Regions from separate parts of the Clostridium oceanicum genome, predicted to be linked through region 3. Evidence: riboswitches for the same ligand, from Rfam matches in the RefSeq annotation. Region 3 holds a riboswitch; each other region holds the start of a gene.
What was found. A riboswitch is a leader RNA that binds a small molecule or an ion and turns the genes downstream of it on or off. The one in region 3 is predicted to bind thiamine pyrophosphate.

Region 1: another riboswitch for thiamine pyrophosphate. It lies ahead of thiD (bifunctional hydroxymethylpyrimidine kinase/phosphomethylpyrimidine kinase); the one in region 3 lies ahead of thiW (energy coupling factor transporter S component ThiW).
Region 2: another riboswitch for thiamine pyrophosphate. It lies ahead of ABDZ71_RS00420 (thiamine phosphate synthase); the one in region 3 lies ahead of thiW (energy coupling factor transporter S component ThiW).
Region 4: another riboswitch for thiamine pyrophosphate. It lies ahead of purF (amidophosphoribosyltransferase); the one in region 3 lies ahead of thiW (energy coupling factor transporter S component ThiW).

Annotation. Positions count from the first base shown of each region.
Region 1 covers NZ_BAAACG010000008.1:716,373-719,589, forward strand. Annotated here, with positions in the region: gene pdxR (MocR-like pyridoxine biosynthesis transcription factor PdxR) at 1-379, opposite strand, end outside; gene ABDZ71_RS09375 (D-alanine--D-alanine ligase) at 496-1,395, opposite strand; TPP riboswitch at 1,585-1,688, shown strand; gene thiD (bifunctional hydroxymethylpyrimidine kinase/phosphomethylpyrimidine kinase) at 1,813-2,616, shown strand; gene cytX (putative hydroxymethylpyrimidine transporter CytX) at 2,609-3,217, shown strand, end outside.
Region 2 covers NZ_BAAACG010000001.1:95,258-98,474, reverse strand. Annotated here, with positions in the region: gene ABDZ71_RS00435 (thiazole synthase) at 1-274, opposite strand, end outside; gene thiF (sulfur carrier protein ThiS adenylyltransferase ThiF) at 423-1,229, opposite strand; gene thiS (sulfur carrier protein ThiS) at 1,233-1,427, opposite strand; gene ABDZ71_RS00420 (thiamine phosphate synthase) at 1,509-2,114, opposite strand; TPP riboswitch at 2,429-2,531, opposite strand; gene ABDZ71_RS00415 (aminotransferase class III-fold pyridoxal phosphate-dependent enzyme) at 2,648-3,217, opposite strand, start outside.
Region 3 covers NZ_BAAACG010000010.1:584,937-588,153, forward strand. Annotated here, with positions in the region: gene ABDZ71_RS13095 (NAD(P)-dependent oxidoreductase) at 1-461, shown strand, start outside; gene thiM (hydroxyethylthiazole kinase) at 571-1,368, opposite strand; gene thiW (energy coupling factor transporter S component ThiW) at 1,346-1,915, opposite strand; TPP riboswitch at 2,223-2,326, opposite strand; gene ABDZ71_RS13110 (HD-GYP domain-containing protein) at 2,542-3,217, opposite strand, start outside.
Region 4 covers NZ_BAAACG010000019.1:337,730-340,946, forward strand. Annotated here, with positions in the region: gene purF (amidophosphoribosyltransferase) at 21-1,400, opposite strand; TPP riboswitch at 1,478-1,579, opposite strand; gene ABDZ71_RS18015 (DUF503 domain-containing protein) at 1,728-2,009, opposite strand; gene ABDZ71_RS18020 (ABC-2 transporter permease) at 2,107-2,748, opposite strand; gene ABDZ71_RS18025 (ABC-2 transporter permease) at 2,765-3,217, opposite strand, start outside.

The DNA.
Region 1 (3,217 bases), on a different contig from region 3:
GAGATATACTTTTAAAAGATATCATTCCTTTTTTCCAAGGAACTTCATGCTTTATTATATCTAGTTTTTCAGCAGACTTACCATAATCATTTATAAGTCTATCCCATTTTATATTCCAGTTATCTTTTTTCAAATTTATACTTACATCGCATACAAAAGCCCCCTTTCCTCTTTTTGTATATATAAGACCTTCATCTTGAAGATACTCATATGCATATATAATTGTATTTCTACTAACCTTTAACATATTAGATAGCTCTCTTGTTGAAGGTAATTTTTCTTCTTTTCTTATCATCCCATTTAATATCATAGATTTTATGTAATTCCCTATTTGTATATAAACAGGGGAGTTTTTGTCCAGTTTTATATCAAATAACATTAAATCACCTCTCTTTAATTTTCACATAAATAAAAAACTAGTGCAATAAAAAAAGATTCTCTAATTTTTTAGAGAATCCTTTCAAAGTTATATATCTATATATTTTTACATAAAAATTATCTTTCTACTTTTAAAGAATCTTGTATCATAACATCTAATAAATCTGAAAAAGACATATTCACTGCATTTGCACTCTTAGGAAATAAACTATTTTTAGTCATTCCTGGTAATGTATTTAATTCTAGTACATAAGGAATAGAATCTTTAACTATCATATCTACTCTAACATAAACATCACATTTTAATACTTTCCAGCAACCTAATGCCATTTTTTCTACTTGTTTATGAAGTTTTTCCTCTAAATCTACTATAACTTCTTCTGAACTTCCATCATATTTACATTTTAAATCAAAGAACTCTCCATTAGGTTTTATAGCTATAACTGGAAGCATCTTTTCATTTAACATACAACAAGTTATTTCTTCGCCTTTTATATATTGTTCTATCATAACTTCTTTATCATATTTTAATGCTAACTCTACAGCTTCTTTTAAACCTTCTTTTGATTTTATTAAATTAGTAGCTACACTAGAACCTCCACTATTAGGTTTAACAAAAACTGGATAGCCCATTTTTTCTACTGCTTCATAATCTATTTCATCTATTTTAGTTACATTAATCCAATCTGCTGTATTAATATCTGCACTTTTAAGCATTCTTTTTGTAACATCTTTATCCATACAAATACCACTTGTTAATGGTCCACATCCTGAATAAGGTATGTCTAAAGTTTGAAGGACTGATTGCACTTCTCCATCTTCCCCAAATTTCCCATGAAGAGCTATAAAAGCAAAATCTAAACCTTTTGATTTTTCTACAATATCTTCTTTTTTATCTATAACTACAGGAACTACATCATATTTATCAGAATCTATATATTTCATTATCTCTTTACCTGAATTTAAAGATATTTCTCTTTCTGAAGATATACCTCCCATTACTACTCCTATTTTCATATATACTCCTCCAATACTCTCTGGTATTTAATTACCCTCTTAATTCATTTTATACATTTATAAAATATAATAAAGTACCACTACTAAACTTTTTTTGTACAAATGTGGTTTAAATTCATATTTCATATAAATCTTAAAATATTGAAAATGTTATCTTTTAAGTATACAATATAATTGTAAAATTAAATACCTTTGTTACGGGGGTGCCTATTTGGCTGAGAAGAGCATAAGTTCTAACCCTTTGAACCTGATACCAGATAATACTGGCGAAGGGAAGTAGTATAATATCTACATATTATATATAATAAAACCATGCTGCTTTTCTTACAAGTGGCATTTTTTTATTAAAAATAACAAGATTTAATTTAAGATATAAACTAAAATTCAAACTTAATCATAAACTAGGAGGTACTTAATATGAAAAATGTTTTAACAATAGCTGGATCAGATAGCTCAGGTGGTGCAGGTATACAAGCGGATTTAAAAACTATGAGCGCGTTAGGCGTATTTGGTATGAGTGTAATAACTGCAGTAACAGCTCAAAATACTTTAGGAGTGGTTGATGTACAAGACATTGATAAAAAAATTGTAGAAGCTCAAATAAAATGTATTTTTGATGATATAAATGTAGATGCAGTAAAAATAGGAATGGTTTCAAACAGTGAAATAATTGAAACTATAACAAACCTACTTAAAGAATACAAAGCTAAAAATATAGTTGTAGACCCTGTTATGATATCCAAAAGTGGCTACTTTTTATTAAAACCTGAAGCTGTAGAAAAAATAAAAGAACTTATTTCTATAGCTGATGTAGTAACCCCTAATATTCCAGAAGCAGAAACATTAACTGATATGAAAATAAAAGATGAAGAAGATATGAAAAAAGCTGCCTTAGAAATATCTAAGATGGGACCAAAATATGTTCTTATAAAAGGCGGTCACAGATGTAATGATGCTAATGATATTTTATATACTGGAAAAGATTTTATAAAAATAGAAGGTAGTAGAATCCAAACAAAAAATACTCATGGAACAGGATGTACACTTTCTTCATCTATAGCTTCATATTTAGCAAAAAATCACAGTATTGAAACTGCTGTTAAAAAATCAAAAGATTATATTACAAAAGCTATAGAAAATTCTTTTTCAATAGGAAAAGGCGTTGGCCCTGTAGGTCATTTAGTTGAACTTTATAAAGAAGCTGGTGTAGATTTTGAATAACTCAAATAAAATAAAAAATCCATCTATGTTTTTACTTTGGATTGGAGCATCTATCTCTATAGCAGAAATATATACAGGCTCTGTTATAGCCCCTTTAGGTATTTCTAAAGGACTTTTAGCTATAATACTTGGACACATATTAGGAACATTATTATTGTCTTTTGGTGGATATATATCATTTTCTAATAAATGTACTGCTATGGAATCAATACATAATTCCCTAGGTTCTTTAGGTGCAAAAATAGTCTCTATTATAAATGTAATGCAACTTCTTGGTTGGTCTGCCATAATGATAATTCAAGGAGGACGAGCTATTGGCCCTATTTTATCTATATCTTACAAAACATCCCTACTGATTGTTTCTGTAATAGTTATAATATGGTCTTACTCATTTTTTAATTATTCTAAAAAAGTTAATGATATTTGTGTTATTTCATTAATAATTTTATGTATATTTATGTTTTCTAAAATAGATTTATCTAAATCTATAGAGCTTAGGGGAAACTTAAATTTCACTACAGCTTTAGAACTTTCAATTGCAATGCCTGTTTCTTGGTTACCTGTAATTGGTGATTTTACTAAGAATGGAACTAGTAAAAAA
Region 2 (3,217 bases), on a different contig from region 3:
CACATCCACTAGCTTTAGCTAATTTAGCAATTCTAACCGCCTCTTCAGCATTTCTAGCACCAGAAGTGTTAGGAAGGAGTATTCTATCTTTAGGTATATATTCTAAAACATTTTCTTCTTTAGATGTTATATCTACTCTTCTTAGAGCCATAGTTATAACCTGTGATTCTGATTTTTCTATAACCTCTGTTAACATTTTTTTATCTGGAAATTTTCCTGTACCAATAAATAATCTATTTTTAAGTTCTACTCCACCAATTTTAAAAATATCCATATAATCACCCTGTATAATGAATAATATGTAGTAAGTTCACTATACTTTTCCTTTCTTATTTTTTTATTTATGCCTCAAAAATTTATATATAATTTTAATTTAAATATTATATACATCTGTTAGTTAAATATAACAACTTAATTTTTATTTATGTTTCCTTTTGCCCCATTATTAACCTTAAAACCATATTAGCTTGATGATTAGCTGTAATAGAAACTCTTGGAGCCATAAGGCCTGACCCCTCTTTTGCTTCATTTACTTCATCACCAATTAAATAAAATCTATCATTTATTTTTTTAGTTTTTATAGTATTGCTAGAAAAATAACCTGCCATTCCAGATGCAGCAACTATTACTTTATCCTTTGTTTTTGTTAGAATTTCACTAACTAAAGAAGCCTTACATTTTGGACTATCAAAAGCTTCCACTATAATATCTACATTTTTAAATATATCTAATACATTATCTTCTGTTATATACTTATCTTTTATTTCTACTTTTACAAAAGGATTAATCTCTGAAATCATTTCTTTCATGGCTTCTGTTTTTTTCATTCCTAAATGCTTTATTAAATATTGTTGTCTATTTAGATTACTTGGTTCAACTACATCAAAATCTACTAAAACAAGTTTTCCTATACCGATTCTTGAAAGAGATACTGCAACATTTGATCCTAGCCCTCCAAGTCCTGCAATACCAACAGCCTCTTTTTTCAGCTTGTCATAAACTTTTGGAGTATGCCTAGAAACTAAAAGATGCTCAAGTTCTTCTTTACTTGGAATCTCACCTTTTTTTATTAAAACTACTTTATCATTTTCTTTTAAAACCTCATCTTTTTCTATGGGAAACCCATTTAAAATAACTACATCAGCATCTTTTTTAAATCTATTTTTTATATCAAAAATACTACTATTTTCTTTTACATAAAAACTTTTTTCATTTATAGATACTCTCATAGATTAACCACCACCTACAAAGCTTATTATTTCAATCTTATCTTCTTTATTAAGTAAAATATCACTATAGTTTTCTTTTGATATTATATTAAGATTAACTTCTACAACAACCTTGTCCATATTTAAATCTAATTTATCAAGAAGATTTTCAACAGTAATTCCTTCTTTGTAATCTATATTTTTACCATTAACTATCATATACCCTTCTCCTTTCTCTAAAAATTCAATATATTATGAATATTCAGTCTAGTTTCATTGCTAAGATAGTGTTATTTTTAACTATCTTACTTTTATTAAATTATTCTTTAATTTTTGAGCTGATTTAAAAGGATTTTCATCTGCCATAATATATGACATTACAGCTATTCCATCTGCTCCTTTTAAAATCACATCTTCTAAATTTTCATCATTTATACCACCTAACCCTATTAATGGTATAAATGTATTTTCTCTTATACTTTTTATAAAGTCTAACCCTCTAGGTTTTAATCCCTTTTTACAATCTGTCTTATATATGTGACTTGCAAGAAGATAACTTGCTCCATTTTTCTCTGCTAGTACTGCTTCTTCTAAACTATGAACTGAAACTCCAATCAAACCATTAAACTCAATATTTTTATTTATAAAGTTTTCAAAATTAGTATGAAAACCGTCTGCATTTATTTCTTTAGCCACATCAATATTTGAATTAATTATTATTTTCTTATTACTACCTTCAGTTTTATTTTTATTATCTATAACTTGTCTTAATTTATATGCTATAGGATACAGCTCATCAAATGATAAATCTTTTTCTCTTAATATAACAGTATCTACTCCTCCATCTATAGCTTTTCTTATAACAGTTTGTATATCACCTTCTTTTATAAGTTTTCTATTAGTTATAAGATATAATTCTTTACCTTCAGCATTTTCTACTGTTATTACCCCCTCTAAACATAAATCTTTAATTTTAAGTTTATTGTTTTTATTTACATAATACTAAAATATATTAATGATTTTTGATATATTAAATAATAAAAAGCTAAAACATGTATATCTATAAAATTTTTTACTTTGCTAAAAATTCTTATTTATTTTCAAAAATTTATACTAAAAAATATTAACCCATTAATAATCAAATAAATAATTTTATAGGCATATAAATAAAGAGCTCACCTAAAGGCAAGCTCTATTTATAACCAAATATAAAATTTACTTTAATTATAATAATGCTTTCCTACGCTAATATTAATTATTTCAGGTTCAAAGGATTCCGATAAAATCGATCTCAGCCATAACAAGGCACTCCTAGCAACTTTTTACTATATTTAATTTTATATTTATTTTAACTCTAAAAATTTTATTTGTAAATACTTTATATTAAATAATTACTTATGATTATTATTTTAGATATAATCTATATTAAATTCTAAAATTTATTTAAGTGTCTTTATTGCTTCATCAATCAAATTAAAAGCAAATAACAATTCTTCTTCTTCTACAATAAGAGGAGGGTGAAAAATAAGACAATTACCAGATCCTATTTTAAATGACAATCCTTTATTTAGACAATAATATAATATTTTTTCAGCAATACTATTATCTTTTTCTTTTGAAATTCTATCTTTTACAAATTCAAATGCAATCAAAAGTCCCTGTACTCTAAAATCCCCAATACATTCATGCTTATCATAAAGATTAGATAAACACCTCTTTGCAAACTCTGATTTCTTTTTACATTCAAAAACAAGTTTATTTTCATCAATATAATCTATGGTAGCACATATTGCTGCACAACCTAATGCTGGTTTTTCATGAGTATAATGACCTAATGATATATCCTCTGCTAAATCATATTTAGATTTTGTAAGTACTGCAGCTTGAGGAATAACTCCTCCCCCAAGACCTTTACCAAGTACAAGTATATCTGGTTCTACATTAAAGTTTTGGTGAACATAAAACTCTCCACTTCTTCCAATTGCTGTTGGTATTTCATCAAAAATCAA
Region 3 (3,217 bases):
GATTAGGAACTTTAGGAAAAATGATAGCAGATGCTGGTAATTTTTTCTCTATGAATATATACTACCACAATAGAAATAAAAGAAATGATGTTGATTATAAATATCTTTCAATAGATGTCCTTTTAAAAACTTGTGATGTTATAACAACTCATTTACCACGTAATACTGTTGTTATTGGTGATAAAGAATTTTCAGAATTTGGAAATGGTAAAATACTTGTAAATACAGGTCTGTCACCCTCTTTTGAACTTAGAGCTTTTGACAAATGGATAAAATGTAAAGGTAACTTTGCATTATTTGATATAAGTTCAACAACAGAAGAATTTAGAACTAAATATAAAGATTATCCTAATGTAATAATAAGTAATACTGTTTCTGGTTTTACTAAAAATGCACGAGAAAGATTAGCTCATAAGGTTATTTACAATTTAGAAAATGTTATTAAGTCAATTTCAGATTAAACTTTTAATAAATGCCTTACTAAAACCAATTAAATATATATTTTCCTATAAAAATAGTTTACCATCATACATTAATGGTAAACTATTATTCTGTAACTATATTTAAAAATTATCTTAATCTAAATTTTATTTTTTCCATTATTATATCATCAGAAATATTAAACATATTATCTAAAAGATCACATCTAAAACTTCCAGTACCTTTAGCATTCTTTGAAAGTTCACCACATATACCCATAAGAGCTACAGCTAAAACTGTACCTTGTAATATATCTAATGAAGAAATATAAGTAGCTATAAGGGATGTAAGCATACAACCTGTCCCTGTTATCATTGAAAGCATTTCACAGCCATTTTTTATTAAATATGTATAAGTTCCATCTGTTATTATATCTACTACTCCTGTTACTGCAATAACAGCTCCTGTTTCTATAGAAAATTTCTTTATCATTTCTATATTCTCATCAAAATTTTCCTCTGTTACAATATCTTTTTCTCCAACATCAATTCCTTTTGAATCATTTTTTATCCCACATATTGCTTTTATTTCGGACATATTTCCTTTTATAACAGTTGGATGACACTTTAAAATATACTTTTTTGCATATTGAAGTCTAAGTGTACTGCATCCAACACCTACAAGATCAATTACTTGTGGAATATTGTTTTCATAAGCTATTTTCCCAGAAATAAGCATAGATTCCATTCTAGTATCTGTTATATTTCCAAGATTAACTCCAAGCCCACTAGATTTAGAAGTAATTTCTGAAACTTCTAAAGGATGCTGGGCCATAATCGGTTTCCCCCCAACTGAAAGAACTATATTTGCACAATCATTTATTGATATAGGATTAGTTATACAATGTATTAATGGTTTTTTAGATTTAACACTCTCTTTTATTTCCAATAATTTGCTTATTATTGTTTTTTGGTCTATCATAAATTTTTGCCCCCAAACTCTTTTGAATTTTTTGAAGCATACCTATTCTACTTAAAGAACCTAGAAAAATAAATGCAATTGTTCCCCCTATAAGGGTAGCCATAATAAATGAAGGAACGTAAAACATCCATGTAAGTCCAGTTCTTCCCATTAATATAGCCATAACAGGGTATGAAACTATAGATCCTATTATACCAGTTCCTATAACTTCACCTATAACAGCAAAAATTATCTTTCCTTTAGATGCTCTATACAAAACTCCAGATAAAAATGCTCCAAAAACCGCTCCTGTTAGTGCAAGTGGTGGAATTCCCATAAAAAACATTCTTATAACACCAATTAATGTAGCACAAAGCAATGAATACCAAGGTCCAAGGATAACTGAACATACAATGTTTATAAGATGCGCCATAGGACATAGCCCTTCTACTCTAAGTATTGGAGAAATTATAACTCCCATAGCCACAAGCATTGCTAACATAAGTTTTTTTAATAAATTTGAATTTTGCCTCATAAAAAAATACCTCCTTAATAATATTTAAAATTCTACAAATCACATAGGAAATAAATACCATTAATAAGATATAGTTTTAGTACAATAAAATAGCAATTTCCTATATGAAATATCATATCAGACGGTCGAAGCTCAAAAGCTTCCTCTCACCTTGAAACACAAGTTCCCTCGCTATTTAATTGTGTTTTGCCATAAAAACTCAAGGCGCTCCCCTTTAGTTTTTAATATATAAAGTTTTAAAGCATAAAAAATAGGATACACGGAATAATGCGTATCCTATATATACTCTAAAACTTTATAAGCTGCTAGTATAAATATATTATTTCCTTACGCCGGCATTATCCGAATCAAGTTATGGGTCGAAGCATAAACTTCCTCTCAGCCTTAAATAAAGCTCCCCTTTTAAAAAATTATACCATATAAAAAATTTTTATACAATATTTCCTTAAATGCTGAATTTCCTAATACTATATTAATTTATTTTCAACTTATAATATAACTTGCATGAGTTAATTTATCATACTATTAAAATTAATTTAAACTAAATATATTTAATTGGTTAGTTTTAAAAATTTAACAAATTCCTTTTAAATAATCTAAATATAAGGTTAAAATAGCATAATACTTTATACTACATCTGTTATATTTATATTCTTTGTAGTCTTTAAATCAATAAAGTCAGAACCTATTGTTAATAAAGGCCTATCTATATTGTCTATATCAATTTTTATTATTTTTGCAATTTTACCATTACTTAGCTTAACTTTTTCTCCTATATAACAATTAATAATTCCTTCAATAAATTTATTTACATACTTATAATCTAATTTGTTTACACTTTGATTTTTTATTATTTTAAGTGCTTCAAAAGAAGTCCTTGTTTTTTTATAAACTAAACTTGATGTCATGGTATCAAATTCATCTGCAATAGCAACTATTTTAGCAAAATCATGGATTTTTTCACCTTTAATTTTTAAAGGATATCCTGTTCCATCACATCTTTCATGATGCATAAGTATTCCCATCAAAATCGATTCATCTATATTATGTATATTTTTTGCTATTTCATATCCAACAACTGCATGAGTTTTAACTTCACTAAACTCATCATCTGTTAATATTCTTCTTTTATTTAAAACTTCCTTATCTATTTTTATTTTACCTATGTCATGGAGAAATCCAGTATAACTTAAATATAATAATTGTTCTTTAGAAAAGCCTAACCATTTTCCTAACATGTAGCTTAATATTCCTACATTTACACAATGTTTATATAAACATTCATCTTCTTTTCTATAATCC
Region 4 (3,217 bases), on a different contig from region 3:
AACCTTTTTATTTTAAAAAATTATTTATCACCATAATATCCATTAAAACACCCTGTACACATTGGAATATTTAATCTCAAGCATTTACTCATAGCTTTTAAACTTAAAAATCCTAAACTATCTGCTCCAATAAACTCTTTCATTTTTTCCAAGCTTTTGTTAAATGATAATAATTCTTTTGAAGTTTTTATATCTATTCCTAAATTACAATTAGATTTAACTATAGGAGATGCTACTCTAAAGTGTACTTCTAAAGCTCCTGCTACTCTTAATTTTTCTACTATTCTTTTGCTACTAGTACCTCTTACAATAGAATCATCAACAATAATTACTCTTTTATTTTTAACACACTCTTTTATTACACTAAGCTTAAAATTTATATTTTTATTTCTTTTCTCTTTATTAGATTTAATAAAATTTCTTCCTGCATAAGGATTTTTTATAATTCCTATTTCATAAGGAATTTTAGAAGCTTTTGAAAATCCTATAGCTGCAAGAAGTCCTGAACTTGGCATTCCAATTACTATGTCACCATTAGCTGGACATTCTTTATACAAAAGCTTTCCACTATTTATTCTAAAATCATAAACACTATTTTTGTCTATAATACTATCTTCTTTTGAAAAATATATATATTCTAATGCACAAGTATGTGGGGTTTTATATTTAAATTTATTTATAGAATTTATTCCACTATTATCTATACATACTATTTCTCCTGGATTAACATCTCTAAGAACTTGTCCATCTAAAGAATCTAAAACACAACTTTCTGAAGTTAAAACATAATCTTCTCCTATTTTCCCAATACAAAGAGGTCTTATTCCCTTAATGTCTCTAAAACCTATAAGTTTTTCTTTAGTTAAAACTACTACTGAAAAAGCACCTTTTAACATATTTAAAATTTTTAATACTGCCTCTATTAAAGTTTTTCCTTTTTTTATTTCATATATTAAAAACTTCAATATTATTTCAGAATCAGAGGTTGTATTAAATTTAATACCTTTAGTTTTTAATTTATCTTTTATGCAATTTACATTTATTAAATTACCATTGTGGGCTATTGCTATATCAAGCCCATCATTTTTTCCATCCATAGGTTGAAGATTTTTTAAAGAATTATCTCCATATGTAGAATATCTAACATGTCCGATTCCTGAAGTATATTCAGTTGACCCTATAAATTCTTTATTAAATAAATTTGAAACTTCTCCTAAATTTTTTTCAGTTTCTATTCCCTTTTCAGTAATAACCGATACCCCTGCTCCATCTTCACCTCTATGTTGAAGTGACATTAATGCTGGATAAAAAATATCTCTTAAGTTACTATATTTGTTTTTCCATATTCCAAATATCCCACATTCTTCTTTAAATTTGTCATTTTCATAGTCAATTAACATACCATGCCCCTTTTATATAAATAAAATAGAGCTTACCTAAAAGGTAAGCTCTTAACAATCATCATATATGACATTTAATATCATGGTCGTATGCTCCCTACGGCAATTTTAATTACATCAGGTTCAAAGGGTCGGAAATTTTTCCTCTCAGCTTTTAACTAGCACCCCTGCACTAAGGCATATTCATATAAATATTCCTATGCCTAAACTATTTAATTTTCTAACTAAAGTATAGACCTTTTTTATTCATCTGTAAAGGTTTATACATAATTTTTTCATATTTTATCCTTTATACTATAATCTATTATTTAGAATCTATATAAATAATTATATTATTTCAGTTTCAACATTTAAGACTAATGCTTCTGTGTTTCCTTCTATATAATTCATTACATTTTGTATAATAGAATCAGCTTGTTTAGTAGTATTACTAACACAAACTACACCTATAACAATGGACTGATGTAAATCCTGATCTTCAACTTCTGCTACTGAAACATTAAATTTATTTTTCACTTTTGCTATAATACTTTTAACTATCATTCTTTTCTCTTTTAGAGAGTGAACCCAATTAGCATGTAAATGAATTTTTCCTGATCCTATAATCATTTTGAGTCCTCCTTAATTTATATATTAACTTTTTATAGCTTTTAAAATATTATTCCCTCTTTAATGAAAAATTACTTATAATCTAATATTAGCTATGTTAATAACAATCTTTAATTCTGTATAAATTTATAGATATTTTTATAGATACAATAAAAAAAACAATACTAATTATAAAAAATAGAAGCCAATTATTATTGAAAAAATTTTCTATAATAACTCTCCTATCTATATATATATTAGGAGAAATACCTATTATAATATATGAAATTTGAGTAATAGCTCTACATTTATTTGTATTAAGTTTAAAACATATAGGATAATATACCGCCATTAAAATCATACATATAGAAAAACAAATTGCAATATATCTAAAATTAATCAATCCTCCTAGTATACTTATATTTTCCACATTAAATAAAAATTTCAAAGCTACACATAGGATTATATTTAGTATATATGTAATCAAAACAACTATAAGAACTTGTATATATTTTGATATAACTACCTCATCTTTATTTATAGGTAAACTTCTTATAATAAAATTTCCTTTATATCTAAAATCTATAAAATTACAAAAAAATATGTACATTATGCTGGTATATCCTACTACATAAATATATACTCTATATTTATTAGGATTTAACAAAATAACACTTCCAGTTATAGCCATACCGATACCTAAACAAATTATAATATATATTTTAGATATTATAAAATCTTTTTTAAGTAAATTAAACATAGAATTTTTATCCTCCTTAATCTATATCTTTATTTTCATATATTTTAATAGATATTAAAATAGATAATAAAAAGATAGATATTACTGCAAAAAATAATATGAAATATACAGACTTTTCTAAAGAAAATCTATATATCAAATAAGTTTTTAAATTAGCTTTTACAACATCTATAAACATAAAATAAGAGAAAAAAATTATAAATCTAATAATTCTATTTTTAAACTTTATATATATAGGAATTTCAATAGAATAAAAAAATAAAATTATCATCAGTAAATCCAAAATAAAATATAAGCTTAATCCCTTACTAAATTTAGCATAAGTAAATAAATTAGTTGTATAAAATAAAATATATGTAATGATACCATATATTGCTGTATGTATTATCACAGATATATATTTTGAAATAACAATTTCTTTTTTTGTAACTGGTAAAGAATTGAATATATAATCATCCTTTACTTTCTC